Regions from separate parts of the Streptomyces sp. MUSC 14 genome, predicted to be linked through region 1. Evidence: riboswitches for the same ligand, from Rfam matches in the RefSeq annotation. Region 1 holds a riboswitch; each other region holds the start of a gene.

Region 1 (7,497 bases):
CGTCCTGAGGTACGTCCAGGGGCCGCAGGAGACGGAGGCCGGGCCGCAGGACCCGCCGGCCTAGAAGGCCGGTCCCGCGACCACCGAGACCGTCATCGGCAGCGACGTGCCCGAGCCGTCCCGGCGCGGGTCCAGCTCCGGCAACTCGGCCGGGGCGCCGGTCTTCTGGGCCGCGCGCGCGGGAACCGGGCCCGCCCAGGCCAGCGACAGGCAGTCCTCGCCCTTCAGGAACCGCTGGCAGCGCACGCCGCCCGTGGCCCGGCCCTTGCGCGGGTACTGGTCGAACGGGGTCAGCTTGGCCGTCGTCTGCACGGAGTCGTCCAGCGTGCCGCGCGAACCCGCCACCGTGAAGACCACCGCGTCGACGGCCGGGTCGACCGCCGTGAACGAGATCACCTTGGCGCCGTCGGTGACCTTGATGCCCGCCATACCGCCCGCCGGGCGGCCCTGCGGGCGCACGATGGACGCCTGGAAGCGCAGCAGCTGCGCGTCGTCCGTGATGAACACCAGGTCCTCGTCGCCGGTGCGCAGCTCCACCGCGCCGACGATCCGGTCGCCCTCCTTGAGCGTGATGACCTCCAACTCGTCCTTGTTGGACGGGTAGTCGGGCACCACGCGCTTGACGACGCCCTGTTCCGTGCCGAGCGCGAGGCCCGGGGACGACTCGTCGAGCGTGGTCAGGCAGACCACCGTCTCGTCGTCCTCCAGCGACACGAACTCCGCGAGCGGGGCGCCCCCGGCGAGGTTCGGCGCGGTCGCCGTCGGCGGCAGCTGGGGCAGGTCGACCACGTTGATCCGCAGCAGCCGGCCCGCCGAGGTCACCGCGCCGATCTCACCGCGCGCGGTCGCCGGCACCGCCGAGACGATCACGTCGTGCTTGACGCGCTTCGCGTCGGCCCCTTCGGGGAGCGCCTCGTCTGCCGCCGTGCGGGCCAGCAGGCCGGTCGAGGACAGCAGCACCCGGCACGGGTCGTCGGCCACCTGGAGCGGCACCGCGGTCACCGGGGCGCCCGCGGACTCCAGCAGCACCGTGCGCCGGTCGGTGGCGAACTTCTTGGCCACGGCGGCCAGTTCGGCCGAGACCAGCTTGCGCAGCTCCGCGTCGGACTCCAGGATCCGGGTCAGCTCCTCGATCTCCGCGGTGAGCCTGTCCTTCTCCGCCTCCAGTTCGATGCGGTCGTACTTGGTGAGCCGGCGCAGCGGCGTGTCGAGGATGTACTGCGTCTGGATCTCGCTCAGCGAGAAGCGCTCCATCAGGCGCTGCTTGGCCTGCGCGGAGTTCTCGCTGGAACGGATCAGCCGGATGACCTCGTCGATGTCGACCAGGGCGGTGAGCAGACCCTCGACCAGGTGCAGCCGGTCGCGGCGCTTGGTGCGGCGGAACTCGCTGCGGCGCCGGACCACGTCGAAGCGGTGGTCGAGATAGACCTCCAGCAGCTCCTTCAGGCCCAGCGTGAGCGGCTGGCCGTCCACCAGCGCCACGTTGTTGATGCCGAAGGACTCCTCCATCGGGGTCAGCTTGTACAGCTGTTCCAGGATCGCCTCCGGCACGAAGCCGTTCTTGATCTCGATGACCAGGCGCAGGCCGTGCTCGCGGTCGGTGAGGTCCTTGACGTCGGCGATGCCCTGGACCTTCTTCGCGTTGACCAGGTCCTTGATCTTCGCGATGACCTTCTCGGGGCCGACCGTGAAGGGCAGTTCGGTGATGACCAGGCCCTTGCGGCGGGCCGTCACCGTCTCCACCGACACCGTGGCACGGATCTTGAAGGTGCCGCGGCCCGTCGCGTACGCGTCCCGGACGCCGTCGAGGCCGACGATCCGGCCGCCGGTGGGCAGGTCCGGGCCCGGGACGTGCCGCATCAGCGCGTCCAGGTCGGCGTTCGGATGCCGGATCAGATGGCGGGCGGCCGCGATCACCTCGCCGAGGTTGTGCGGCGGCATGTTCGTCGCCATGCCGACCGCGATGCCCGAGGAGCCGTTGACCAGCAGGTTCGGGAAGGCGGCCGGCAGTGCCACCGGCTCCTGCTCCTGGCCGTCGTAGTTGGGCGCGAAGTCGACCGTGTCCTCGTCGATCGACTCGGTCATCAGGCCCGTCGCCTCGGCCATCCGGCACTCGGTGTACCGCATCGCGGCCGGCGGGTCGTCGTTGCCCAGCGAGCCGAAGTTGCCGTGGCCGTCGACGAGCGGCACGCGCATGGAGAACGGCTGGGCCATGCGCACGAGGGCGTCGTAGATCGACGCGTCGCCGTGCGGGTGCAGCTTGCCCATGACCTCGCCGACGACACGCGCGCACTTCACGTAGGCGCGGTCGGGGCGCACGCCCATCTCGTTCATCTGGTACACGATCCGGCGGTGCACCGGCTTGAGGCCGTCACGGGCGTCCGGCAGGGCGCGCGAATAGATGACCGAGTACGCGTACTCGAGGTAGGAGCCACGCATCTCGTCCACGACGTCGATGTCGAGGATCTTCTCCTCGTACGAGTCGTCGGGCGGCGGGGTCTTCGTGCTGCGGCGGGCCATCCTGCCTGGCTCCTTGCTGAAGCGTTTGACGGATCTGACGCCGACCATTGTGGACCGAGGCACTGACAACCCGTGCCACGACCCGGTAACCGCGGCCCCGTCGGCCGCCGAAAGCCGCCTCGGCACCCGTCCGGCACGGCGCGCGCGATCCGCTGTGGGCGTACGGCCCGCGGGAACTTCGCCGAGGTCCCGCACGCTTTGCATACAGTGGCAGACACGGCAGGAAAACCGCGGTTAGCACAACCGCCTCCGCTCGCGAAGGGACGTACATGCCCATGGGTCACACGACCACAGCCGAGGCAGGCTCCGGGGGCCTGACAGCGACCGAGCACCGCCTGGCCAACGGTCTGCGCGTGGTGCTCTCCGAGGACCACCTGACCCCGGTGGCGGCGGTCTGCCTCTGGTACGACGTCGGCTCCCGCCACGAAGTCAAGGGGCGTACCGGCCTGGCTCACCTTTTCGAGCACTTGATGTTCCAGGGCTCGGGACAGGTGAAGGGCAACGGCCACTTCGAGCTGGTGCAGGGCGCCGGCGGCTCGCTGAACGGCACCACCAGCTTCGAGCGCACCAACTACTTCGAGACCATGCCCGCCCACCAGCTGGAGCTCGCGCTCTGGCTGGAGGCCGACCGCATGGGCTCGCTGCTGGCCGCCCTCGACGACGAGTCCATGGAGAACCAGCGGGACGTCGTCAAGAACGAGCGCCGCCAGCGCTACGACAACGTCCCCTACGGCACCGCCTTCGAGAAGCTGACCGGCCTCTCGTACCCGGAGGGCCACCCCTACCACCACACGCCGATCGGCTCGATGGCGGACCTGGACGCGGCCACCCTGGAGGACGCCCGCCAGTTCTTCCGCACCTACTACGCGCCGAACAACGCCGTGCTGTCCGTGGTCGGCGACATCGACCCCGTACAGACCCTCGCCTGGATCGAGAAGTACTTCGGCTCGATCCCCGCGCACGACGGCAAGCCCGCGCCGCGCGACGGCTCCCTGCCCGAGGTCATCGGAGAGCAGAAGCGCGAGGTCGTCGTCGAGGAGGTCCCGGCGCGCGCCCTGATGGCCGCCTACCGGCTGCCGGAGGACGGCACGCGCGCGTGCGACGCGGCCGACCTCGCCCTGACCGTCCTCGGCGGCGGCGAGTCCTCGCGCCTCTACAACCGGCTGGTGCGCCGCGACCGTACGGCCGTCGCGGCCGGCTTCGGCCTGCTGCGCCTCGCCGGCGCGCCCTCGATGGGCTGGCTGGACGTGAAGACCTCCGGCGACGTCGAGGTCCCGGTCATCGAGGCCGCCATCGACGAGGAGCTCGCCCGGTTCGCCGAGGAGGGCCCCACGCCGGAGGAAATGGAACGCGCCCAGGCTCAGTTGGAGCGCGAGTGGCTGGACCGGCTCGGCACGGTGTCCGGCCGCGCCGACGAACTGTGCCGGTTCGCCGTCCTGTTCGGTGACCCGCAGCTCGCCCTCACGGCCGTGCAGCGCGTCCTCGCGGTGACCTCCGAGGAGGTCCAGGAGGTCGCCAAGGCCCGCCTGCGCCCCGACAACCGCGCGGTCCTCGTCTACGAGCCGAAGTCCCCGGAAGCCCCTGACGCCGACGTGCCCGAGGACCCGGAGCAGGAAGCGACCGTAGAGGCCGGCAACGAGAACGAGGAGACGGCCAAGTGACCGAGCAGCTCACCAGCATGGACTTCCACCCTCAGCCGCAGCCGGGTGAGGCCAAGCCCTGGGCGTTCCCGGCCCCCGAGCGCGCGGCGCTCGACAACGGCCTGACGGTGCTGCGCTGCCACCGCCCCGGCCAGCAGGTCGTCGCCGTCGAGGTGCTGCTCGACGCGCCCCTGGACGCCGAGCCGGCCGGTCTGGACGGCGTCGCCACGATCATGGCGCGAGCCTTCTCCGAGGGCACCGACCGGCACTCCGCCGAGGAGTTCGCGGCCGAGCTGGAGCGCGCGGGCGCCACGCTCGACGCGCACGCCGACCACTCGGGCGTCCGCATCAGCCTGGAGGTGCCCGCCTCCCGCCTCGCCAAGGGCCTTGGCCTGCTCGCCGACGCCCTGCGTGCGCCCGCGTTCGCCGAGAGCGAGGTCGAGCGGCTGGTCCGCAACCGCCTGGACGAGATCCCGCACGAGCTGGCCAACCCCACCCGCCGGGCCGCCAAGGAGCTGTCCAAGGAGCTGTTCCCGGCGACCTCGCGCATGTCGCGCCCGCGCCAGGGCACCGAGGAGACGGTCGAGAAGATCGACGCGGCCGCCGTACGCGCCTTCTACGACCGCCATGTGCGCCCCGCCACGGCCACCGCGGTCGTGGTCGGCGACCTCACCGGCATCGACCTGGACGCCCTGCTCGGTGAGACCCTGGGCGCCTGGAGCGGCACCCCGGGGCAGCCCCGGCCCGTGCCGGCCGTGAGCGCCGACGACACCGGCCGCGTGGTCATCGTGGACCGGCCCGGTGCGGTCCAGACGCAGCTGCTCATCGGCCGCGTCGGCCCCGACCGGCACGACCGTGTGTGGCCCGCGCAGGTGCTCGGCACGTACTGCCTGGGCGGCACCCTCACCTCCCGCCTGGACCGCGTCCTGCGCGAGGAGAAGGGCTACACCTACGGTGTGCGCGCCTTCGGCCAGGTCCTGAGGTCCGCGCCCCCTTCTCCCGGTGGGGCTACGGGCGCCTCCCTGCTCGCCATCAGCGGCTCGGTGGACACGCCGAACACCGGTCCCGCGCTGGACGACCTGTGGAAGGTGCTGCGCACCCTCGCGGCGGAGGGCCTGACCGACGCCGAGCGGGACGTGGCCGTGCAGAACCTCGTCGGGGTGGCGCCGCTCAAGTACGAGACGGCGGCGGCCGTCGCGAGCACGCTGGCCGACCAGGTCGAGCAGCATCTGCCCGACGACTTCCAGGCGACGCTGTACCGGCAGCTGGCCGCCACGGGCACGGTGGAGGCCACGGCGGCCGTCGTGAACGCCTTCCCGGTGGACGGCCTGGTGACCGTGCTCGTCGGTGACGCCGCGCAGATCAAGGCGCCGGTGGAGGCGCTCGGCATCGGCGAAGTCAGCGTGGTCGCGGCCGAGTAGGGCACGCGTGCGTGGGGCCCTGACCGCCTACGGGTCGTCAGGGCCCCTTGTCGTTCCGCACTCTTCCCCAGATGCCCGATTTGGGGCGGAGGTTGCCTGTCTGCCCTGTGGGATGCGCTACAAAAGCCCGGTTCGGTTTGGGGACCGGCGTCCGGCCCGCCTAGCGTCGTCCGGGCTGTTCGTCAGGCAGTGCGCCGCACCCGCGGCACCGGACAGCCATCGCCGAGTCCCCGTACGGCGCGAGCCAGGGGAGCCGGGGACCCAGTCCCTTGGGGTGAATCGGACGCCCACGCGTGCGCGTGGCGGCCGTAGGAGACCTTCCTGCTCCGAACCCGTCAGCTAACCCGGTAGGCGAGAGGGAAGGAAAGGACCAGCCACTCCATGGCGTTCATGTGCGCCACCGGGAAGCACCGCAAGCCCGGCCGGGTCACGCGCACCACCGCTCAGGCGGCCGGTATCGCGGCCCTCACCACCGGTGTCATCGGCACGCTCGCGGCGTCCCCCGCGTCCGCCGCCCAGAACTCCGTCGAGCGGACCGGCCTCACCCCGGTGATCAGCGTGGGCGACGACATCGCCGAGCAGATCGACGCGCAGGCGGCCGCCCAGCGGCAGGCCGCCGCGCAGAAGGCGGCCGAGGAGGCCGCGGCCCGGCGGGCCCAGGAGGTCCGGGAGGCCAAGGCCCGCGCCGCACGCGAGGCCGAGCGCGAGCGGCTGAACCGTTTCGTCGCCCCGATCACGGACTCGTACGTCTCCACGGGCTACCAGGCCAGCAGCTCCCTGTGGTCCTCCGGTTCCCACACCGGCATCGACTTCCACGCGGCCGGCGGCACGCCCGTCCACGCGGTCGGCTCCGGCACCGTCGTCTCCACCGGCTGGGGCGGCGCGTACGGCAACGAGATCGTGATCCGGATGGCCGACAGCATGTACACCCAGTACGGCCACCTGTCGTCCATCGGCGTCACGGTGGGGCAGCAGGTCACCCCGGGCGAGCAGATCGGTCTGTCCGGCGCGACCGGCAACGTCACCGGCCCGCATCTGCACTTCGAGGCCCGTACGACCCCCGACTACGGCTCGGACGTCGACCCGGTCGCCTATCTCCGCAAGCACGGCGTGAACGTCTGACGCGCACGGCGCACGCGACACGGCATCCGAAGCCCCGGCTCACCGAGCCGGGGCTTTCGTCGTTATCCGCTGTGTCCGCAGTGCGCTTAGGGGAGCCACTGTCCAAAAAATATCCATGGATTCCGGCCCGCCGTCGGAAATTCTGGCTCATTGCAATAGAGTCACGGAACACGCGTCCATCGTCGACGTGTCACGGGGATTAAGGCGGAGGTCGGTCATGCGTATTCCGGCGCACTCGGTATGCACAGCGATCCGGGACGACATCGTCGCCGGTGTCCACGAGCGCGGCAGCCGCCTCACCGAGGAAGTCCTGGCCCGTCGCTACGGCGTCTCGCGCGTCCCTGTCCGTGAGGCCCTGCGCACGCTGGAGGCGGAGGGTTTCGTGGTGACGCGCCGGCACGCGGGCGCGTGCGTGGCCGAGCCGACCGAGCGGGAGGCGGCCGACCTGCTGGAGATGCGGATGCTCCTGGAGCCGCTCGGTGCCGCCCGGGCCGCGCAGCGGCACACGGAGGCGCATCTGAAGGTGCTGCGCGGCCTGGTCAGGCTGGGCCAGGAGCGGGCCAGGCGGGGCAGCAGCGAGGATCTTCGGCAGCTGGGCGGCTGGTTCCACGAGACACTCGCCCAGGCCTGCGCGAGCCCGTCGCTGACCTCGGTGCTGACCCAGCTGCGCCACAAGATCGCCTGGATGTACGCGGTGGAGGCGCTGCCGAGCCCGGTCGAGTCCTGGGCGGAGCACGGCGCGATCGTGGACGCGGTGGCGCGCGGCGACGGAGAGCGCGCGCGGACGCTCACCG
Region 2 (7,497 bases), on a different contig from region 1:
GCTCCGGCGAGGTGGCCCATCGCCTCGGCGACGGCCCGGCCGACCGGTGCCGGTCCCTCCTCGTGCCAGGCCGTCAGGACCTCCGGCGGTACGTGGTCGGCCTCGGCGTGGATGTGCCGGACGAGGGCGAAGTGGTCCGGGTGCTCGGTCATGAGGCCGACGAACGCGCGGGCCAGCGCGACCAGGTCGCGCTCCAGGTCCCCGGGATGCGGGGGCCTTGCCGGGTCCAGCACCTCGCGCAGCCGGGCCAGTTGGGCGTCGCGGACCTCGCCGGACGTCCAGGTCACCACGGTCTGGAACAGCTGTGCCTTGCCGCCGGGGAAGTGGTTGTAGAGCGTGCGCGTGGAGACGCCGGCCTCGGCGGCGAGCGCGTCGACCGAGGCGCGCGCATAGCCCTCGCGGCCGAAGACCGTGCAGGACGCGCTCGCGATGGCGATCTGCTTCTCCAGTTTGCGCGGGGAGACCTCGCGCTGTGCCCGTTCCAGCCTGGACTTGTTCGTTTCGCTCACGCCCGCCTCCTTCTGTGACCGCCACTCTAGCCGACCGAAAACGCTCGTTGTAATTGTTACAACGACCGTTGTACCTTGTGGGGACGGGAGGCCGCAACGGGCGGCCTACCGCCGGAAGATGGGGGACATCCGTGTCTGTGACCAGCAACGAAGCCGTATCCGCCGCCGATGGCGAGAGGCCGGCCGATGACGCACCGCTGCGCGTCGCGGTCGTCGTCGGCAGCGTCCGCGAGGGGCGGGCGGGCCGGGCCGTGGCGGACTGGTTCCTCGGCACCGCCGCCGGTGACCCCGGCCTCGACCTCGACGTCATCGACCTCGCCGAGGTGGACCTGCCGCTCGTGCTGCCCGGCTGGGGCGGCAGTCCGAACCCCGAGACCGCCGCCGTACTGGGCGACGTCTCGCCGCGGCTCGCCGCCGCCGACGCGTTCGTCGTCGTCACGCCCGAGTACAACCACAGCTTCCCGGCGTCCCTGAAGAACTTCGTCGACTGGCACTACGTCCAGTGGCAGGCCAAGCCGGTCGGCTTCGTGTCTTACGGCGGTCTCGGCGGCGGGCTGCGCGCGGTCGAGCAGCTCCGGCCGGTCTTCGCCGAACTGCACGCCGTGACCGTGCGCGACTCGGTCAGCCTGCACGGGCCCTGGTCCGGCCTCACCGAGGACGGCGTCCCGCGCGACGCCGATGTCTGCGCCGGCGCCGCCAAGGGCATGCTCGGCCAACTCACCTGGTGGGGACGGGCGTTGCGGGCCGCCCGCGCCGAGCGTCCCTACGCGGGCTGAGGGCGGGGACGACGATGAGCCGCAGCAGTACCCGCTCCGTCGCGCCACCGACGTACCGGCCGGCACCCGATCCGGCCACCGCCCTGCGCCGCACGCTCACCGTCACCGTCATCGGCTCGGTGATGTCCGTGCTCGACGTGACGATCGTGAACGTCGCGCTGCGCTCGCTCTCGGAGTCCTTCGACGCCCCGCTGGAGACCGTCCAGTGGACCGCCACCGCCTACACGCTCGCGCTCGCCGCCGTCGTCCCTGTCGCCGCCTGGGCGATGGCCCGGATCGGCGCCCGGCGGACGTACACGACGGCGCTCGTCCTGTTCACCCTCGGCTCCCTGCTCGCCGCCTGCGCCTGGGACGCGGGCAGCCTCATCGCCTTCCGCGCGGTGCAGGGGCTGGGCGGCGGCCTGCTCCAGCCGGTCGCGATGACGATGGTGCTGAGGGTCGCCGACCGGCGCCGGCTCGGCCGCGCGATGGCCGTCGGCGGGCTGCCCATCCTGGTCGGGCCGGTCGTCGGCCCGATGCTGGGCGGCTGGCTGGTCGACGCCGCGTCCTGGCACTGGATCTTCCTGGTGAACCTGCCCGTGGGCCTCGTCGCCCTGGCCCTCGCGCTGCGGCTGCTGCCGCGCGACGAACCGGACGCGGCGACGCGCGCCGCCGCCCGCCTGGACGTCCCCGGCCTGCTGATGCTCTCGCCGGGTCTCGCCCTGCTGCTCTACGGCCTGGCCCGGGGCGGCGAGCGCGGCGACTTCACCGCCACCGGCGCCCTGCTGCCCGCCCTCACGGGCGCCGCCCTGACGGCCGCCTTCGTCCGCCGGGCGCTGACGGTCAGCGAACCCCTCCTGGACCTACGGCTGTTGCGCGACCGCACCTTCGCCGCGGGCATCGCCACGCTCGCCCTGTTCACCTGCGGCTACTTCGGTTCGGCGCTGCTCGGCCCGCTGTACTGGCAGCAGGAGCGCGGCCTGAGCGCGACGGCGGCCGGGCTGCTGGGCGCTCCGACCGGGCTGGTCGTCGGCACGGCGATGCAGCTCGCGGCGCGGTGGGTCGACCGGGCCGCGCCGCGCCGGCTCGTGCCGGCCGGCATCGCGCTCGCCGCCCTCGGGATGGCGCTGCTGGCCTGGCAGACGGGCGTGCCGGGGGTCGCGACCTGGCGGTTCGTCGCCTCGGCCATGGTGACGGGCGCCGGTATCGGCATGGTGCTGATGCCGACGATGACGACCGCGAGCCGGGACCTGCCCGTGGACCGGATGCCCGCGGCGAGCACCGCGCTCAGCATCAACTCGCAGCTCGGGGCGTCGGTGGGCACGGCGGTGCTCTCGGTGGTCCTGGGCGCGGTGGGCCAGGATCCGGCGGGCTTCCGGATCACCTACGCGGTGGCGGCCGCTCTGCTGGCCCTCTCCGCTCTGCCGGCCCTGTGTCTCCCCGGCCGCCGCCGGCCATGAGGTCAGCCCGCGGTCCGCTCCGTCAGCCCCGACAGTTCCGTCCGGTCCGTCAGCTCGGCCAGCGGCAGCGTGTGCTGGGTCTGGAGCACCTTCGCGCGCAGGTAGCGGACGTTGTGGGCGGTGGTGAAGACGCCGGTCGGCACCCGGTCCCGGACGACGGCGCCCAGTGCCCTCAACTGCTCGGCCTTGTCGGGGTTGTTGGACAGCAGGTCCAGCTCGCCGATGCCGAGGGCGGCGAGCATCTGCGCGGCGGCGGTGTAGTCGCGGGCGTCCTCCGGCAGGCCGAGCGCGGCGTTCGCCTCGTACGTGTCGAGGCCCTGGTCCTGGAGGGCGTAGGCGTCGAGCTTGTTGTAGAGGCCGATGCCGCGGCCTTCCTGGCGCAGGTAGAGCAGTACTCCGCCCCGGTCGGCGATGCGCTCGACCGCCTCGCGCAGCTGGGGGCCGCAGTCGCAGCGGGCGGAGCCGAAGACGTCGCCGGTGAGGCACTCGGAGTGCAGCCGCACCAGCGGGACGGAGCCCGGGGCCGGGTCGCCGAGGACGACGGCGACGTGCTCCTGGCCGTCGGCCAGGCCGTGGAAGGTGACGAGTTCGGCGTCGACGCTGTAGCCGTCGTGGAAGCGCAGCGGTACCCGGACGCGGGCGCGCGGCGTGGCGGCGGGGGTGTCGGGCATGCGGGTCCCTCCGGAGGCTGCTGCTTCAGATTTGAAGCAGCTGTACGTCAGGGACCCTACCTCATGCTTAAAAGTTAAAGCAATTGAATCCGGGAGCGATTCACAGCGGTTCACAGCGCTTCCCGGCGCTTTTCGGCGCATCGCAGCGACTCACGAGGAGGCGGGCGGCGGCTGGGACGACGGACACGACGACCGGCGCCGCCAGGGCACATCCCCCGTGCCGGCCTCGGCGTCCTCGTCCTGCAGTCCCCGCGCGACGCTCGTGAAGATCTCCTCCAGCTGCCCCACCTGCGCGGGCGTCAGCCGGTCGAAGAGGGTGCCACGCACGGTCTCGACGTGCCCGGGCGCCGCACGCTCCAGCACGGCCATCCCCTCGTCCGTCAGTACGGCGATGCTGCTGCGCTTGTCCCAGCGGCAGTCCTCCCGGCGCACCAGCCCGTCCCGCTCCAGCCGGGTCACCGCGTACGTCAGCCTGCTGCGCGTGATCTTCACCGTCTCGGCGAGATCGGTCATGCGCAGCCGTCGCTCGGGCGCCTCGGACAGGTTGGCCAGCACCGAGTAGAAAAGGTGGGGCATGCCGGCGTCCTGCTGGAGCTGCCGGTCCATCGCGTCCTCCAGGAGGTGGGTCGCGGCCATGTACGCGCGCCAGGCGCGCTGCTCCTCGGGGCTGAGCCAGCGGGTCGTCATGCCGCCAGTGTAGGTTTGTTTCAAACTTGAACCAAGAGTCCCGCTCCGCAGACCTCGCAGACCCGCAGGGAGAGTGCGCCCGATGTCGTACCCGTATGTGCTGCTGTCCGCCGCCGTCTCTCTCGACGGCTACCTGGACGACACCGGCCCCGAGCGACTGCTGCTGTCCGGCCCGGCCGACTTCGACCGGGTCGACGAGGTGCGGGCCGCGTCCGACGCCATCCTCGTCGGCGCCGGCACGATCCGTGCGGACAACCCGCGGCTGCTGGTCAACTCGGCCGAGCGCCGCGCGGCCCGGATCGCGGCGGGCAGGCCCGCATACCCCCTCAAGGTGACTGTCACCGTCTCCGGCGACCTCGATCCGGCCGCGAGGTTCTGGCACACCGGCGGGGCGAAGGTCGTCTACACGACCGACGCCGGTGCCGAGCGCGCCGCACGCCTCCTCGGCGACGGTGCCGAGGTCGTCCCGCTCGGGCCCGACCTCGACTGGCGGGCGCTCCTGGAGCACCTGTACGTCGTGCACGGTGTGCGGCGCCTGATGGTCGAGGGCGGCGGCACGGTCCACACCCAGCTCCTGCGGCAGGGTCTCGCCGACGAACTCCAGCTGGTCCTCGCCCCGCTGCTCGTCGGCGACCCGGCCGCCCCGCGGCTGTTCGGCCCGGGGGCGTACCAGTCCGGCCGCCTCCGCCTCACCGAGACCCGCCGGATCGAGGACGTCGTCCTCATGCGCTACGAGCCCACCGCCCCCGGCACCGGAGCCGTCCCCGCCGCCGCCGACCGTCACTGGCTGCGCATCGCCTGCGAGCTCGCCGCGCTGTGCCCGCCCTCGAAGACGGCGTTCAGCGTCGGCGCGGTGGTCGTCGCGGCCGACGGCACGGAGCTGGCGCGCGGTCACTCGCGCGAGGGGGACGACCCGGTGGTCCACGCGGAGGAGGCGGCGCTGGCCAAGATCGACCCGGCCGACCCGCGGCTGGCCGCCGCCACGGTCTACAGCAGCCTGGAGCCGTGCGCCCGCCGCGCGTCCCGGCCCGCGCCGTGCGCCGAGCTGATCCTGCGGGCGGGAGTGCGCAGGGTGGTGACGGCATGGCGCGAGCCGGACACGTTCGTCGCGGCGGCCGACGGCAGCGGGATTCTGGCGCAGGCCGGGGCCGAGGTGGTCGTAATGCCGGAGTACGAGGCGCAGGCCAAGGCGCCGAACGGGCATCTGGTGCGGTGAGCCGCCGCGCCCCTTCGGGGGCGCACAACACTCAGGGCCCGGAATCCAGTGGATTCCGGGCCCTGAGTCTTCAGTAGCGGGGACAGGATTTGAACCTGCGACCTCTGGGTTATGAGCCCAGCGAGCTACCGAGCTGCTCCACCCCGCGTCGTTGTGTCTCAAGAGTACCCCATGCGAGGGGCAGCTCGCACACCGCTTGATCACGGAAGCCGGCAGCCCCGTGATTCCGGGCCCGTTTCCATGGATTCTTCACTGACGGTGACCGCGCGACCGCCGTCCGCATAACATCTGAGACACCATCAAAAACGCCGAGACTCCTGAGCGTCGGCCAACTCGACCGGTTTGCTGTGGTTCTGGCCGGTACGTCCGGCCGGAAAACGTTAACGATCAAGCCGAACGGCTTGGAAAGTGACTTGCAGGTCTATTAACGTTCGATAACGCAGCGCGGTCGTCCCAGCCGTCACAAGAGACGGCTCCGTGCGCACGCGCCGAATCCCGCAAGGGAACCGGGGAACCACCACCTTGGGGTGAATCACGCGGACACCGACGTGAACTCACTGAGTCACGCCCGGTATACGCGCGTAGGAGACCTTCCTGCTCCGAACCCGTCAGCTAACCCGGTAGGCGACGGAAGGAAAGGAGTACGCCCGCGTGGCGTCCAACCGGCTTGCCCCCGAAGCCCCGTTCATACCGGCGTCCGACGAGCCCGAGACCTTCGCCTACGGCTCCCACCCCGCCGAAGAGGGCACGTGGGAGGAGTGGAACCCCACCGAGGACTCCGTCGACCGGGTCCGTGGCCGGCACCGGGTCGCCAAGCAGCGCGGCGGCTTCGCCCGCAGCTCCACCGTCCTCGGCGTCGGTGTCATCGCGGCCGTCGGCGCGGGCGGCATGGCCAGCGCCCACACCGGCAAGCCGCCGGTCTCCATCTCCCTGCCGGACTCCGTGAGCCACCTCTTCGAGGGCGGCTCCACCGAGGCGCCGAAGTCCACCACCGCCACCGGGCTCTCCGACGTCGGCATGCACACCGAGAGCGGCAAGAGCGGCGACGCCGGCGAGGCCCTGCGCAACCGGATCATGGCCCAGGCCGAGCAGCAGCAGAGCAAGGCCGACAGCCGGGCCACCGCCGCCAGGCTCGCCGCCGCCGAGCGACAGACCGCCGGCGCGGCCGCCCAGGCCGAGCAGGACGCCGCCGCCAAGGCCACGGCCGCCAAGGCCACGGCGGAGGCCGACGCCGCGAAGGCCGCCGAGGCCAAGCGCCTGGCCGAGCTCGCCAAGCAGTACACGCTGCCCGTCGTGTCGTACACGATCACCGGCACCTTCGGTCAGCCCGGCGCGATGTGGTCCTCCGGCTACCACACCGGTCTCGACTTCGCCGCCCCCACCGGCACGCTCATCAAGGCCGTCCACGGCGGCACCATCACCCAGGCCGGCTGGGCCGGCGCCTACGGCTACCGCACCGTCCTGACCCTGGACGACGGCACCGAGCTGTGGTTCTGCCACCAGTCCTCGATCGGGGTCTCGGTCGGCCAGAAGGTCTCGACCGGCGACGTCATCGGCCGCGTCGGCGCCACCGGCAACGTCACCGGCCCGCACCTGCACCTGGAGGTGCACCCGAACGGCCAGGCCACCGCCGTCGACCCGGCGCCGTGGCTGCGGGACAAGGGCCTCAACCCCTGACCGTCCCGCCTTCCGAGTGATCGTGGCGCCGGTGGCGGAATGAGATCATCCGCCACCGGCGTTGACGTGAAGCATGACTTCCTTGCGCACACTCGGCAGTTCGGATCTCCGGGTCTTCCCCCTCTCCCTCGGCGGCAACGTCTTCGGCTGGACCGCCGACGAGGCGACCTCCTTCGCCGTCCTCGACGCCTACACGGCGGCCGGCGGCAACTTCATCGACACCGCCGACGCCTACTCCGCCTGGATCCCGGGCAACCAGGGCGGTGAGTCCGAGACGATCATCGGCAAGTGGGCCAGGGCCCGCGGCAACCGCTCCGACGTCGTCATCGCCACCAAGGTCAGCCAGCACCCTCAGTACCAGGGCCTGTCCGCCGCCAACATCAAGGCCGCCGCCGACGCCTCCCTGCGCCGCCTGGACACCGACTACATCGACCTCTACTACACCCACTTTGACAAGCCCGAGGTCCCGGTCGAGGAGATCATCGGGGCCCTCGACGAGCTGGTGAAGGCGGGCAAGGTCCG
Region 3 (7,497 bases), on a different contig from region 1:
GCAACTCGGCCAGATATCCGGTGCGTTCGAGTATGGCCTCCAGGACCGTGGCCGGTCCGGCGCCGGACTCCACGATGGTGCGCAGGTCCTCCATCAGCGTGTTGAACCGCTTGACCGCGTTGGTGGAGCGCGCGGCCATGCCGTAGGCCTCGTCCACGCGCTTGAGCGCCTGCGGGAAGCTGATCTTCTCGCGCTGCGAGAGGGCGTCGATCATCGCCTCGGCGCGCTCGCCGATGCCCCGCTTGGGGACGTTGAGGATGCGGCGCAGCGGCACCGAGTCCTCGGGGTTGGCGAGAACGCGCAGGTAGGCCAGGACGTCCCGGACCTCCTTGCGCTCGTAGAAGCGGACGCCGCCGACGACCTTGTAGGGCAGGCCGACGCGGATGAAGACCTCTTCGAAGACACGGGACTGCGCGTTGGTGCGGTAGAAGACGGCCATGTCGCCCGCCTTGGCGTCGCCCGCGTCGACCAGGCGGTCTATCTCATCGGCGACGAACTGGGCCTCGTCGTGCTCGGTGTCGGCGACGTAGCCGGTGATCTGGGCGCCGGCGCCCGCGTTGGTCCACAGGTTCTTCGGGCGGCGGGACTCGTTGCGCTCGATGACCGCGTTGGCGGCGCTCAGGATCGTCTGCGTGGAGCGGTAGTTCTGCTCCAGCAGGATCGTCGTCGCGTTCGGGTAGTCCTCCTCGAACTGGAGGATGTTGCGGATCGTCGCGCCCCGGAAGGCGTAGATCGACTGGTCGGCGTCACCGACGACGCACAGCTCGGCGGGCGGGAGGTCGTGCTCGCCCGGCGGGGTGGCGACGTTCTCGTCGGCGCGCTCGACGGTGCCGACCAGCTCGCGGACCAGTGCGTACTGGGCGTGGTTGGTGTCCTGGTACTCGTCGACCAGGACGTGCCGGAAGCGGCGGCGGTAGTGCTCGGCGACGTCCGGGAAGGCGCGCAACAGGTTGACCGTCGTCATGATCAGGTCGTCGAAGTCGAGCGCGTTGGCCTCGCGGAGGCGGGACTGGTAGAGCGCGTAGGCCTGGGCGAGGGTCTTCTCGAACCCGTCGGCCGCCTGGGCGGCGAAGTCCTCCTCGTCGATCAGCTCGTTCTTCAGATTGCTGATCTTGGCGCTGAAGGACTTGGGCGGGAAGCGCTTGGGGTCGAGGTCCAGGTCGCGGCAGACCAGGGCCATCAGGCGCTTGCTGTCGGCGGCGTCGTAGATCGAGAACGACGACGTGAAACCGAGCCTCTTCGACTCGCGGCGCAGGATGCGCACGCACGCGCTGTGGAAGGTCATCACCCACATCGCGTGCGCGCGCGGGCCGACGAGCTGCTCGACGCGCTCCTTCATCTCGCCCGCGGCCTTGTTGGTGAAGGTGATCGCGAGGATCTGGCCCGGGTGCACGCTCCGCTCGGCGAGCAGGTGGGCGATGCGGTGGGTGAGCACACGGGTCTTGCCGGAGCCGGCGCCGGCGACGATGAGCAGCGGGGAGCCGGCGTGCACGACCGCGGCGCGCTGGTTGTCGTTCAGCCCCTCCAGCAGCGCCGCCGCGTCGAGGGCGGGGCGGGGGGCGCCGTCGCGGTAGTAGGAGTCCCGGTCCGGCGGCACGTCGAACTTCCCGCCGAACAGATCGTCCGGAAGCGGCTCCGGAGCGTGGTCGTCCTCGGGCGGCGGCGGAGGCTCCTCGTCACGCCCGCGCGGGGGCTGGAGGTCCGCCAGGAAGCTGTCGTCAAAGAGGCTGCTCATCGCTCTCCGAGTCTAGGGCGCCCCACCGACAACCGGTCGCCGTCCCGGGAAGAAGACCCCGCGCGCGGAGGGGCGAACATCCCCTACACAGCGGAATCGCCCGATGACACGGACGTGATTCCCGTCTCGGATCACGAAAATGTATCGGACATATCACGCACCAACCTTCACACTAGCCACACGAGTTGGCTAGGTTGCCGTCGGGCCGCGTGCGCGGCTCCCGCCGAGTCCGGCCCGTCCCGTACGGGGCGCCCGGAGCCGGGGACCCACCGAACCTGGGGTGAATCGGCCGACTCCCGTCCGGGACGACGCCGTAGGGCAACCCTTCCGAACCACCGCCCGAACCCGACAGCTAACCCGGTAGGCGGACCATTGGAAGGAGTCGCCTCCCTTGGCGTCGCACCGCAAGCCGCGCCCCGGCGGGACCACCGCGTCGGGTATACGCACCCCCGCTCTCGCCACCGCCGCCCTCACCTCCATAGCCATGCTGTCCCAGACCGCCGAGGCCGCCCCGAGCACCGGCCACACCCGGCCGAGCCTGGAGGAGGTGGAGAAGAAGGTCGACGACCTCTACCGGCAGGCGGAGTCGGCGACCGAGAAGTACGACGCGGCCAAGGAGCGCACCGGCAGGGAGCGCGGCCACGTCGACGCCCTCCGCCAGGAGGTCGCCCGCCGCACCGACACCCTCAACAAGGCCCGCGAGGAGCTGGGTTCGTTCGCCGCGGCCCAGTACCGCACCGGCGCCGCCGCGCCGAGCACGGCCACCTTCCTGCTGGCGAACAGCCCGCAAGACTACTTCGACCAGACCCAGCTGATGAACCGGCTGACCACGCGCGAGAAGAGCGCGGTCGACGCCTACATCGGCGATCAGGCCGCCACGATGAAGAAGCGGCGGGAGGCCGCCGAGAGCCTCCAGACACTGACCACCTCGCAGCAGGACCTCCAGACGGCCAAGGCGACCGTCCAGAAGAAACTCGCCTCCGCGCGCGAGCTGCTCTCGCAGCTGACGGCGCAGGAGAAGGCGCGGCTCGCGCAGATCGAGCAGGCCAGGCAGCAGGAGGCGGCGCGCAAGGCGGCCGAGCTGGCGAAGCAGCAGGCCGCGGCGCAGGCCGAGCAGCAGAGCGGTTCGTCCGGCTCGTCGTCGGGCTCCGGCGGGTCCACGTCCACGGGCTCGACGGGCTCCACCTCTTCGGGGTCCTCGGGATCCTCCGGGTCGACCAGTTCCTACGACACGAAGGCCGAGAAGGCCCTCGCCTTCGCCCGCGCTCAGATCGGCAAGCCGTACGTGTGGGGCGCCACCGGGCCGGGCTCCTACGACTGCTCGGGCCTGACCCAGGCCGCCTGGAAGGCGGCCGGCGTCTCGCTCCCGCGCACCACGTACGACCAGGTGAACGCCGGCACCACGGTTTCCCTGGCGGATGCGCGCCCGGGCGACCTGATCTTCTTCTACGACGACATCAGCCACGTCGGTCTCTACATCGGCAACGGCATGATGATCCACGCCCCCAAGCCGGGCGCCTACGTCCGCGAGGAATCGGTGTACTACGGCGGCGAATCGATCATCCACAGCGTGGTCCGCCCGGGCTGAGCTCCGCTCCGGTTTCACGCGCGCGTGGCCGGTGCCGTCCCGGCCACGCGCGCGTACCGGCTGTTTCCACGCCCACACGCGCGTGCCCTTCCCAGCCCGGCCCGCACGGCTGCCTGGCATCGGCGCGTGTCCGGCATCTCGGCTCTGCGCGGCACCTACTGTGCGCGGTGACGGTCGCGCTGCTCGTCCCGACCCTGGCCTGGTACGTCGTCCTGTCGGCGGCCGGGGCGGCGCGGCTCCGGCCCTGCTACGACGTACGGCGGTGGCCGACGGTGTTCTCGATCGGGACGACGGCGACGGCGACGCTGTCCGTCGCGGCCGCCGTGGGCGTCCCGTCGCTCCGGTGGCCGGGGCGGGTGCTGGCGTGGGTGGCGGTGGCGGCGTGGCCCGCGGTCGGCGCCGCCGAGGTGCGCACGGCCCGTGCGGCCGTCAGGTCCACAGGACGGCGATGAAGATGTTCGCCATGGTCAGCAGGCCGACGACCCCGAAGGCGCCCTTCTCGACCTTCTCCTCGTCACGCTTGACGTAGACCAGGCCGAGAATCACGATCAGCAGCGCCAGCTTCAGACCGATCTTGATGGTGTTGATGTGGTGGTCGCCGGCCTGGTTGAGGCCGACCAGCACCACTCCGGTGACGAGCATGGTGAGCGCGCCGTGCAGCATCCCGGGGACGAAGCGGGCCGTGCCCTGGCCCATCGCCTTCATCTGGGTGAGGAAGCCGCCGAGCAGCGCGGCGATGCCGATGATGTGCAGGCCGACGAAGAGATGGATGAGTACGTCCATGAGGCCGGAGCCTAATCCGGGCGATTCGGTCGCCAGTCACCGGGCCCCGGGCACAGCCGTCCACGCCCGGCCGCCACCCACTCTCGGTCTTGCATATATGCGGCCCATAGCACCTCACGCCTCGCGCCTTTCCCGCTTTCCGCGCATCGGTCATCACGCTGTGTGAAGAGATCGACTCCGGGTCGGCCGTGCGATCACATACGGTCACTTACTGGTCTGTCGACGCCAGTTCTGCACACTGCGTTACCTGCTCGTCACACTCCGGCCTAGCGTCCTCCCCCAGGTGACCGGCTTCCCATCGCCGCCCGGGCCAGGGGCGGCGACCGGGCACCACCGCCGAGAAGGGTCCGGCGGCGGCCCGTTCCCCCGTGCGGGCCGCCGCCGGACGCACGCACCGCTCGGCCGGACCGCGCGGCACACGGGCCGCTCGGCCGTCGAGTCGTGTCGAGTCGCACGGAAGGACGTGACGGTCCAGGTGGCAGCGCACCGCAAGCCCCGGCAACGCCCGATCGGCCCCACGGCCCGGACCGCTGCCACGCTCGCCCTGACGGGCGCGGCCACGGCGACGGGGTTCGGCGGTTCGGCGCACGCCGAGCCCCCGCCGACACCCGCGCAGGTGAAGGCCAGGGTGGACGCGCTGTACCGGCAGGCCGAGGCCGCGACCGAGAAGTACGACGGCGCCAAGGAGACGACGGACGCCACCCTGCACAGGCTCAACGCCCTGCGCGACGAGACCGCTCGCAGGCAGAACGGGCTCAACTCGGCCCGTGAGGCGCTCGGTTCGTTCGCCGCGGCGCAGTACCGCGCCGACGGCTTCTCCCCCGCCTGGCAGCTGGCCCTCTCCGACGAACCCGACCGGTACCTGGCCGACGCCTCGTTCGCCGAGCGGGCCGGCGACCGGCAGACCGCCGCCGTGTCCCGGGTACGCGAACAGCTGCGGGAGATCGAGCAGTTGCGCGGCGCGGCGCGCGTCCAGCTGACGTCGTTGCGCTCCCGGCAGGCCGAACTGCGGCGACAGAAGGCGGCGATCACCGGCAGACTCGGAGATGCCCGGCGGCTGCTGGCGCGGCTCACGCCGCAGCAGCGGTCCGAGGTCACCGGCGACGACGGCACCCGGGAGCGCGCCTCCCGGTCCGCCTCGGACGTCCGGGACGCCCTGGCGCGGGCCGGGTCCGCCACGGCCCCTGACACGCGTGCGGCGGCGGCCGTCGCCTACGCCTACGCCAAGCTCGGCAGCCCCTACGTGTGGGGCGCGACCGGTCCGCACGCCTTCGACTGCTCGGGTCTGGTCCAGGCCGCCTACCGCTCCGCCGGCATCTCCCTGCCCCGCACCACCTACGCCCAGATCGACGCGGGCCGACGCGTCTCCCGCTCCGAACTGCGCCCCGGGGACCTGGTGTTCTTCTACGCCGGCGTCAGCCACGTCGGCATCTACGTGGGAAGCGGGCAGATGATCCACGCTCCCAACCCCTCGGCGCCGGTCCGGCTGGCCCCGATCGGCCTGATGCCGTTCGCGGGGGCCGCCCGGGTGGTGTGAGGGGGAGCCCGTAGGGGCCGGCCCGGGAGCCCGTGGGGGCCGGCCCGGGAGCCCGTGGGGGCCGGCCCGGGTCAGACCAGCCGTCGTGCCGTCGCCCAGCGGGTCAGTTCGTGGCGGTTGGACAGCTGGAGCTTGCGCAGGACCGCCGAGACATGGGATTCGACCGTCTTCACCGAGATGAACAGCTGCTTGGCGATCTCCTTGTAGGCGTAGCCGCGGGCGATCAGCCGCAGCACCTCGCGCTCGCGCTGGGTGAGGCGGTCCAGGTCCTCGTCCACGGGCGCGGCGTCGGTGGAGGCGAAGGCGTCCAGGACGAACCCGGCCAGCCGCGGCGAGAAGACCGCGTCGCCCTCCTGCACCCGGAAGATCGAGGCGACCAGGTCGGTGCCCGTGATGGTCTTGGTGACGTAGCCTCGCGCGCCGCCGCGGATCACACCGATCACGTCCTCCGCCGCGTCCGACACGGACAGCGCGAGGAAGCGGACGGGCTGCTCGGCGTCCGCCATCAACGCCGCGCACCGGCGCAGCACTTCGACGCCGCCGCCGCCCGGCAGGTGGACGTCGAGGAGCACCACCTCGGGCCGGGTCGCGGTGATGACCGTGACCGCCTGGTCGACGTCCGCGGCCTCGCCGACCACCTCGACCCCGGTCTCCGCCGTCTGCCCGATCTCCGCCTGGACACCGGCCCGGAACATCCGGTGGTCGTCCACGAGCACGACCCGTACATGCCGTCCGGCCGCGCCGGCCCCCGTCGTGCCGTTCGTCTCGGTCGCGTCGCTCATGACGTCTTCTCCGCCCTCTCCATCTCCAGCTCGACCTCCGTGCCACCGCCGGGCACCGCCCGCAGCCGGGCCGTGCCGCCGTTGCGCTCCATGCGGCCGATGATCGATTCTCTGACGCCCATCCGGTCGGCGGGTATCGCGTCGAGGTCGAAGCCCGGGCCGCGGTCGCGCACGGACACGAAGACCGTCCTCCCCTCGACTTCGGCATAGACCTGTACGGCACCGCCCTCGCCACCGTACTTGGCGGCGTTCACCATCGCCTCGCGCGCGGCCTGCATCTGCGCACGGGTCCTGTCGTCCAGCGGGCAGTCTCCGACGACGACGACCTCGATGGGCACACCGTGCTTGTCCTCGACCTCGGCCGCGCTGCGCCGCACCGCCTCGGCGACCGTGTCCGGCTCGTCGGCCTCGTCCTTGCCGGTGCCCTCAGGCTTGTACAGCCAGGTGCGCAGGTCGCGCTCCTGGGCTCGGGCGAGCCGGCGCACCTCGCCTGCGTTGTCCGCGTTGCGCTGGATCAGGGTGAGGGTGTGCAGCACGGAGTCGTGGACGTGCGCGGCGACCTCGGCGCGCTCCTGGGCGCGGATGCGCATCAGGCGCTCCTCCGACAGGTCCTGGGTCATGCGGACCAGATAGGGACCGGCGAGCAGCGTGATGCCGACGAGGACGGCGAGCGCCGCCTGGAGGACCGCGCCGAGGTGGGCGGCGGAGCCCTGGAGCACGAAGACGGCGGAGACACCGGCCGTGACGAGCAGGACGCCGGCGGCCGCGCGCAGCAGCGTCAGCGTACGGCGCCGGCGGCCGACCTCGACCCAGCGGGCCCGGCGGGCGTTGTCCGCCTGTCTCCACACCAGGGCGACACCGGCCGCGACGAGCACGGCGGGCACCAGGTACGCCTTGGCGGCGCTGGTCAGATTGACGCTGCCCACGAACACCATGGACACGGTGACCATGAGGAGCAGCGCGACGATCTGCCCCTTGTCCGGCCTGCGGGCCACGAGTCTGCGGCGACCGCCCGACGCGGTCTCCGCGGCGACCGGCGGCCTGTGACCACCGACGCCACCGACGCCGAGGG
Region 4 (7,497 bases), on a different contig from region 1:
CGCGCTCGCACGGGCGGCGCGGGCCGGTGCCCGGCATCTGGTGGTGACGGGCCGCCCGGCCCCTCGGGTACGGCCGCTGCTCGCGCGTCTCGGCTGCACGGGGCTCGCGGTGTGCGGGCAGGGCGCGCAGGTCTACGACGCCGGAAGCGGGCGCCTGCTGTGGTCGGTCCGGCTGCACCGGGAGCTGGCCGAGGAGGCGCTCGGCAAGATCGAGGCCGAGGTGGGGCAGGTCTACGCGGCCGTCGACCAGGACGGCGTCGACGGGCTCACGCTGATCGAGCCCGGCTACCGGATGCCGCACCCGACCCTTCCCTCGGTACGGGTCGGCCGGCGCGACGAGCTGTGGCGCAGGCCCATCAGCAAGGTGCTGCTGCGCCATGCCGCCCTGTCCGACGACGAGTTGGCGGCTGTCGCGCGCGCGGTGGTGGGCTCGCTCGCGACGGTCACCATGTCGGGGCCGGGGACCGTGGAGCTCCAGCCGTCCGGGGTGACCAAGGCGACCGGGCTGGCACTCGCCGCCGAGCGGCTCGGCGTCGGCGCCCGACAGGCGCTGGCGTTCGGGGACATGCCCAACGACATCCCGATGTTCGACTGGGCCGGGCACGGGGTCGCCATGGCCGGCGCGCATCCCGAACTGAAGGCGTTGGCCGATGAGATCACCATGTCGAACGAGGACGACGGCGTCGCCGTCGTCCTCGAAAGACTGTTTCCGACCGGCTGACCGGTGCATCGGTGCGCGCAGGTCAGCCGGGTCTCGGACGGTCCCCCACCGGGCCGCGTCAGGGCCGCGGTGTCTCAGTACGCGCTGTGGACGTTGTCGATCGAGCCGTAGCGCGCGGCGGCGTAGTTGCAGGCCGCGGTGATGTTCGCGACCGGGTCGTACGGGTCGAGCGCGGTGCCGGTCACGTGGTAGGCCCGGAAGGTCGGGTCGATGACCTGGAGCAGGCCCTTGGACGGGATGCCGGCGGCGGCGTTGGAGTCCCAGTTGTTGATGGCCGTCGGGTTGCCGGAGGACTCCCGCATGACGTTGCGGTAGATGCCGTTGTAGGAGCCCGGGATGCCCTTCTGGGCCATGATCGAGAGGGACTCGCGGATCCAGCCGTCGAGGGTGTTCGTGTACCCGGAGGCGTTCACGAGGGACGTGGTCGTGGCGGTCGGCGAGGGCGTGCTGGTGGCGGCGGAGGCGCTGGTGGCACCGATGAGCGGCATCGCGAGGACGGCGGCACCGGTGCCGGCGACGGCGAGGGTGCGCAGGAGACGGCTGGTGCGGGTACGACGATGCTGAGCGGCAGCGGACATGGGGAGTTCCTCTCCGTCGCCTGCGAGGTGAGCTGTCGGGTTCGGGCGGGGAGGTGCCCGGCCGTGCCTTCGCGGGAAGGCGCGGCTTCACCCCTAGCCGTTCCGGTGCGGCGTGTGCCGACCGGTCCGGCGACTTACCTGGGTCCCCCGCTCCTGCCGTACGAATGAGTTCGCGGATGGTGGTGCGGGCGGCGGCAGGATTCGGCGTCCGCCCGGCGAGCCGGAACGTATGCGAGAGCACATGTCGGGAACAAGTGCTGGAATCACACAACGTCCCGTTTGACCTTGAAGTGCGCCCTATGAGGCACTTGATCCTTTGCGGTTGCCAATCCTCAACTCCCCCGCGAGGCAAGGGGAACGGATGGACCGGCCATCGATGGGTGGACGTCGGCCCCCGTGACTCAAGTCACGAAGGAGCAAATCGCCATAGAGTGTGCATAAGGGATTTAACAGACTCGCGCTCCGAGTGGCGCAGGTCGTAGAGGGGGACGTGAAGGGGAGGTGAGGGGGCGGGCCGGGGTGGAGGTGTTACTCCGCTCGCTCCTCGGTGTGCGACAAAGTGCGTAGCATCCTATAAGTCAATAAATGTCCGCTCTTATCGTCTGATCGAAAACAAGCCGGTCATGATCCAATACCGCCTGTGCTGGACCGGTGGGCGCTATCGGTGATCGAAACAGGACCGGATACGCTGACTTGAGTGATGGCAGCGACCTATCGACAAACCGTGTAATCGCCAGCAGACACCAGCAGACAGGAGACCCCTCGTGACCGTCGTCGGGCCGTTCGGGCTGAGCGTGCGGGACCAGGCTCTCGAAGCCGATGTCCAGGCCGGATTGGCGGCTGTCGAGGAAGGCTTGCTCGAGGCCACCAAGAGCGAGGTCCCGTTCATCACGGAGGCCGCGCAGCACCTCGTACGGGCCGGCGGGAAGCGGTTCCGGCCGCTGCTCGTGATGCTCGCGGCGCAGTTCGGCGACCGCCACGCGCCGGGCATCGTGCCGTCGGCCGTCGTCGTGGAGCTGACCCACCTCGCCACGCTGTACCACGACGACGTCATGGACGAGGCGGCCGTGCGGCGCGGTGTGGACAGCGCCAACACCCGCTGGGGCAACTCCGTCGCGGTCCTCACCGGTGACTTCCTCTTCGCCCGCGCCTCCCAGATCCTCGCCGACCTCGGGCCCGAGGCGGTCCGGGTGCAGGCCCTCGCGTTCGAGCGGCTGGTCACGGGCCAGATCCTGGAGACGGCGGGCCCCTCGGACGGCCGTGACCCGGTCGAGCACTACCTGGACGTACTCGGTGGCAAGACCGGCTCGCTGGTGGCAGTCTCGTGCCGGTTCGGCGCGATGATGTCGGGCGCCGACGAGACGGTCGTCGACGTCCTCACCCAGTACGGCGAGCGGCTCGGTGTCGCCTTCCAGCTCGCCGACGACGTCCTGGACATCGCCTCCGACTCGCACGAGTCCGGCAAGACCCCGGGCACCGACCTGCGTGAGGGCATCCCGACGCTGCCCGTGCTCCGGCTGCGCGAGCGCGCGGCCCGGCTGGGGCTGCCCGAGGACCTCGCGCTGTGCGAGCTGCTGGACTCCGACCTCACCGACGACGCCCGGCACGCCGAGGCCCTGACCGCCCTGCGCGCGCACCCCGCGCTGGAGCAGGCCCGCCGCGACACCGTGCGCTACGCCGAGGAGGCCCGGGCCGCGCTGTCGCCGCTGCAGGACTGCGACGCCAAGGCGGCTCTGCTGGAGCTGTGCGACGCCGTGGTGCACCGCGCGGGCTGAGTCCCTGGACACGACGGCGGGCCGGTCCAGGACGGTGTTCCGGTCCCACGGCAGCGTGCCGGACCGTCCCCGCGGCACAGCGGCTGACGTGTCCACGACCTGGCGTACAGCCGGGCACGCCCCCTAGGGGTCGCGGCAGCCGTCACCCCTGGGTGTCATACCGCAGTCGTACACGGAGTTGGCTCCGTGGTCTGACGCTTCCTCATGGCCGATTTGGTGAGATGGGGAACACGGACATCACCACTCCTCACCGATTCGGGTGAGAATGGCGGCTCAGGGTGGACCAGCGTGAGGACAGCCGCCGCCGACGACGGAGGTAAGGCACACATGGCACCGTACGAATCCGACGACGCGGTGGACGCCGCGCGGGACGAGAACCCGCACGCCGGACGCCGCAAGGCCGCGCGTTACGCGGTTCCGGTCGCGGTGGTGGGCGTGGCGGCGGCCACGATCGGGCTGGTCCCGGCGCTCGCCGCCTCGGGCGACCCCGACCTGCCCAAGATCACCGCGAAGCAGCTCATCGACAAGATCGCCAAGTCGGACGTGCAGCAGCTGTCCGGCACGGTGAAGATCAGCACCGACCTCGGCCTGCCGAACCTCGGCGGCCTGGAGAGCAGCCTGGCCTCCGGCGCCGGCAAGGGATCCGGCGACGGTTCCTCCGCCGACCCGCAGGCCAAGCTCACCGAGCTGGTCTCCGGCACGCACACGCTGCGCGTCGCCGCCGACGGCCCGGACAAGCAGAAGATCTCGCTGCTGGAGAGCGGCTCCGAGTACAGCCTCATCCACGACGGTGCGAACGTGTGGGGCTACGACAGCAAGACCAACTCGGTCTCCCACAGCACCTCCGCCGCGACCGGCAAGGACCGCGGTGCCGAGCAGCCGCCGGCCACGCCGAAGGACTTCGCCGACCAGGCGCTGAAGGCGGTGGACGGCACCACGTCCGTCACCGTCGACGGCACCGAGCAGGTCGCCGGCCGCGCCGCCTACAAGCTGCTGATCAAGCCCCGCCAGCCGGGCACCACGGTCGGCGCGATCAGCATCGCGGTCGACTCGAAGACCGGCATGCCGCTGAAGTTCACGCTGACCCCGAAGAGCGGCGGCGCCGCCGTCGTCGACGCGGGCTTCACCGAGGTCTCCTTCGCCAGGCCGGCCGCTTCCACGTTCACCTTCACCCCGCCCAAGGGCGCGAAGGTGACGGAGCAGAAGAAGGGCGCCACGGCCCGGGAGCACGACGGGTTCAAGCCCGGCGAGGGCTTCGCCCAGGGCCACGACAAGGGCACTGTCATCGGCAAGGGCTGGACGTCCGTCGCCACGTTCGACACGGGCGCCAAGGGCGGCCTGCCGAGCGGCGGTTCCAAGGCCGGCGACGTCAGCGGTTTCCTCGGCTCGCTCGGCGACAAGGTCTCCGGCACGTTCGGCAAGGGCACGGTCTTCTCCACCCGCCTGGTCAACGTCCTGATGACCGACGACGGCAAGGTCTACGCCGGCGCGGTGACGAAGGACGCCCTGGTGAAGGCGGCGAACGAAGGAAAGTGACCCCGTCCGGGCACTACGGACCGTGATCGCGCGTTGACCTCTACGGAGCACGAATCGAGGGGGAGCCGATGGACGGACCGTCCGCCACGGAGCGGGAGGCGGGGGACGCCGAGCAGCATGTCCCGGGGCAGGCCGAGGCGAGCGTCATCGCCACGCGCGGCCTCACCAAGCGCTACCGCGGCGGACAGCTCGCCGTGGACGGTCTGGATCTGACCGTCCCGGCGGGCAGCGTCTTCGGCTTCCTCGGTCCGAACGGCTCGGGCAAGACTACGACCATCCGCATGCTGATGGGCCTGATCGAGCCGACCGCCGGCACGGCCCGTGTGCTGGGCCGCCCGATGCCCCGGGCGGCCCGCTCCGTGCTGCCCGAGGTCGGCGCGCTCATCGAGGGCCCCGCGCTGTACGGCTTCCTCTGCGGCCGGGACAACCTGCTGCGCTACGACGCCGCCGACCCGACCGCCGACCCCCGCACCCGGCGCGCCCGCGTCGCCGCCGCCCTGGACCGGGTGGGCCTCGCGGCGGCCGCCGGAAAGAAGGCGCGAGCGTACTCGCTGGGCATGAAGCAGCGCCTGGGGCTCGCGGCCGCCCTGCTCCGGCCGCGCCGGCTGCTCGTCCTGGACGAGCCCACCAACGGTCTCGACCCGCAGGGCATGCGGGAGATCCGCGCCCTGATCAGAGAGCTGGCCGCCGACGGCACGACGGTCTTCCTCTCCTCTCACCTGCTCGACGAGATCGAGCAGGTGTGCACGCACGCGGCGGTCATGACGCAGGGCCGGCTCGTCACCCAGGGCGCGGTGGCCGACCTGGCGGCCGGGGCGCGCGGCCGGCTGGTGGTCATCACCCCGGATCCGGCCGAGGCCGCCCGGGTGCTGAAGGAACAGGGCGTCGGGGACGTCACCGCCGACGGCGACCGGGTCACCGGCGAACCGCCCGCGCGGGACCTCGCCGAGGTGAACGCCGCGCTGGTCACGGCGGGCGTGCGGGTGCGCGGCCTCGCGCTCGAACGGGCCTCGCTGGAGGACGCGTTCGTGGCGCTGACAGGGGAGGGTTTCGATGTCGCGGGCTGAGACGGATCCCCCGTCCGAGAAGGATCCCGGGACCAGGGCGGTTCCCGTGTCCGGGGCGGCCCTCGCCTCCGCCGTGCGGCGACCGAGCCCGCTGTGGACGTTCGGGCTGCTGCGCAGCGAGCTGGTCACGACCGTCCGGCGCTGGCGCACGCTCGCCTTGCTCGCAGTGCTGGCCGCGGTGCCGGTGCTGGTCGGGATCGCGGTGAAGATCGAGACGCGCGGCGGCGGGTCGGCGGACCATGGCGGCCAGGGCCCGGCGTTCATCTCGCAGATCACCAACAACGGCCTGTTCCTGGTGTTCACGGCGCTCGCCGCGACCCTGCCGTTCTTCCTGCCGATGGCCGTCGGCGTCGTCGCGGGCGACGCGATAGCGGGCGAGGCGGGCGCGGGCACCCTGCGCTATCTGCTGGTGGCCCCGGCCGGCCGCACCCGGCTGCTGCTCACCAAGTACGCGACGGTGATGGCCTTCTGTCTGCTGGCCACCCTGGTCGTCGCCGTCTCGGCGCTGATCGTCGGTGTGCTGCTCTTCCCGCTGGGCGACCTCACGACGATATCCGGCACGCGGATCAGCTTCGTCGAAGGTCTCGGCCGGGCCCTGCTGATCGCTCTGGTCGTCGCCCTCTCGCTGATCGGCGTGGCCGCGCTCGGCCTGTTCGTCTCGACGCTCACCAACAGCGGCATCGCGGCGATGGCGACCACCGTAGGCCTGCTCATCACCGTCCAGATCCTCGACCAGATACCCCAGTTGCACGCCCTCCAGCCGTACTTCTTCTCGCACTACTGGCTGTCCTTCGCCGACCTGATACGCGACCCGGTCTACTGGGACGACCTGCAGAAGAACCTCGGCCTCCAGACGCTGTACGCGGCGGTGTTCGGCACGGCGGCCTGGGCGAGGTTCACGGTGAAGGACATCAGCGCCTGACCTGTTCGGACCGGCTCAGCCTTCTCGTGCCGCCTCGTACGGGAAACGGGCGAGGGGCGCGTCCTGGGCGAAGAACGTCTTCGCGCGGGTGAGGGCGTCGGTGTCCTGCAGCACGTCGCCCGGTCCGCTGCCGTTGCCCAGCAGGACCCCGCCGAAGCGCATGCCCATGTACGCGGCCGAGTTGTTGAGCGTGCCGACGTAGGGAGCGGCGACCGACGACTCACGGTGGGCCAGTGCGGCGACGCCCCACAGGGTGCGGCCGGCCAGGGTGGCCCTGAAGTCCAGACCGGGCGTGCGCAGCCAGCCCGACCAGTGGTCGAGATAGCGCTTGGTGAGGCCGGACACCGAGTACCAGTACAGCGGCGAGGCGATGACGATGTCCGTGGCCGCGAGGGTGGCGTCCAGCAGCAGGCCGGCGGTGCTGTCCGGCGACGGTGCCGTGTGGTCGGCGTCGTGCCGCAGGTCCGCGAAGTCGGGCAGTGGGTGGTCGGCGAGGCGGATCCAGCGCTGTTCGACGTCAGCGGGCAACTGCGCGGCCGCCTCGCGGGCCAGCAGCTCGGTGTTGCCCTCGGTGCGGGCGCTGCCGAGCAGGAACAGGAAACGGCGACTCATGAGTCCCCCAGGAGAGTGCTGTCGTGGCCCAAATAAAGGCGTATGCATTTTATGCATACGCAATTAACTTTGGCCAGGGCTGCCGGGCGCGGCTGGTGCGAGGCTGTGACGGTGCGGTGACGCGGAAGCCGAGGGGAGCCGACACACTGGTGGGCAGGAGACGTGCGACCGGGATCGCGATGCCGGGGGAGTGAGGGAAGACCGATGTCTCGACTGAGCTTCGAGAAGAAGCGGGCGCAGCAGCCCGCGGAGCACCCGGCGGTGGTGCCGGTCCGGGTGTTCGGCG

The links. Region 1 has a riboswitch for cyclic di-AMP ahead of BIV25_RS16815 (M23 family metallopeptidase). Riboswitches for the same ligand answer to the same signal wherever they lie in the genome.
Positions count from the first base shown of each region.
Region 2: it holds a riboswitch for cyclic di-AMP, as region 1 does, so the genes downstream of both, BIV25_RS25800 (M23 family metallopeptidase) here and BIV25_RS16815 (M23 family metallopeptidase) in region 1, are expected to answer to the same signal.
Region 3: it holds a riboswitch for cyclic di-AMP, as region 1 does, so the genes downstream of both, BIV25_RS00690 (NlpC/P60 family protein) here and BIV25_RS16815 (M23 family metallopeptidase) in region 1, are expected to answer to the same signal.
Region 4: it holds a riboswitch for cyclic di-AMP, as region 1 does, so the genes downstream of both, BIV25_RS18465 (transglycosylase SLT domain-containing protein) here and BIV25_RS16815 (M23 family metallopeptidase) in region 1, are expected to answer to the same signal.

Region 1 covers NZ_MLYN01000025.1:126,261-133,757, forward strand. The annotation lists gene BIV25_RS16795 (GTP-binding protein) at 1-64, shown strand, start outside; gene BIV25_RS16800 (DNA topoisomerase (ATP-hydrolyzing) subunit A) at 61-2,520, opposite strand; gene BIV25_RS16805 (pitrilysin family protein) at 2,790-4,181, shown strand; gene BIV25_RS16810 (pitrilysin family protein) at 4,199-5,581, shown strand; cyclic di-AMP (ydaO/yuaA leader) riboswitch at 5,792-5,950, shown strand; gene BIV25_RS16815 (M23 family metallopeptidase) at 5,963-6,703, shown strand; gene BIV25_RS16820 (GntR family transcriptional regulator) at 6,921-7,497, shown strand, end outside.
Region 2 covers NZ_MLYN01000039.1:46,177-53,673, forward strand. The annotation lists gene BIV25_RS25765 (TetR/AcrR family transcriptional regulator) at 1-509, opposite strand, end outside; gene BIV25_RS25770 (NADPH-dependent FMN reductase) at 647-1,285, shown strand; gene BIV25_RS25775 (DHA2 family efflux MFS transporter permease subunit) at 1,300-2,724, shown strand; gene ribA (GTP cyclohydrolase II) at 2,727-3,395, opposite strand; gene BIV25_RS25785 (MarR family winged helix-turn-helix transcriptional regulator) at 3,546-4,082, opposite strand; gene BIV25_RS25790 (dihydrofolate reductase family protein) at 4,165-5,298, shown strand; tRNA gene BIV25_RS25795 (tRNA-Met) at 5,373-5,446, opposite strand; cyclic di-AMP (ydaO/yuaA leader) riboswitch at 5,775-5,942, shown strand; gene BIV25_RS25800 (M23 family metallopeptidase) at 5,950-6,975, shown strand; gene BIV25_RS25805 (aldo/keto reductase) at 7,049-7,497, shown strand, end outside.
Region 3 covers NZ_MLYN01000005.1:146,598-154,094, forward strand. The annotation lists gene pcrA (DNA helicase PcrA) at 1-1,735, opposite strand, end outside; cyclic di-AMP (ydaO/yuaA leader) riboswitch at 1,947-2,119, shown strand; gene BIV25_RS00690 (NlpC/P60 family protein) at 2,127-3,323, shown strand; gene BIV25_RS50180 (hypothetical protein) at 3,491-3,775, shown strand; gene BIV25_RS00700 (hypothetical protein) at 3,753-4,106, opposite strand; gene BIV25_RS00705 (C40 family peptidase) at 4,582-5,643, shown strand; gene BIV25_RS00710 (response regulator transcription factor) at 5,715-6,425, opposite strand; gene BIV25_RS00715 (ATP-binding protein) at 6,422-7,497, opposite strand, start outside.
Region 4 covers NZ_MLYN01000027.1:115,626-123,122, reverse strand. The annotation lists gene BIV25_RS18470 (HAD family hydrolase) at 1-721, shown strand, start outside; gene BIV25_RS18465 (transglycosylase SLT domain-containing protein) at 796-1,299, opposite strand; cyclic di-AMP (ydaO/yuaA leader) riboswitch at 1,304-1,484, opposite strand; gene BIV25_RS18460 (polyprenyl synthetase family protein) at 2,064-3,074, shown strand; gene BIV25_RS18455 (outer membrane lipoprotein carrier protein LolA) at 3,402-4,610, shown strand; gene BIV25_RS18450 (ABC transporter ATP-binding protein) at 4,679-5,677, shown strand; gene BIV25_RS18445 (ABC transporter permease) at 5,664-6,599, shown strand; gene BIV25_RS18440 (flavodoxin family protein) at 6,615-7,211, opposite strand; gene BIV25_RS18435 (hypothetical protein) at 7,416-7,497, shown strand, end outside.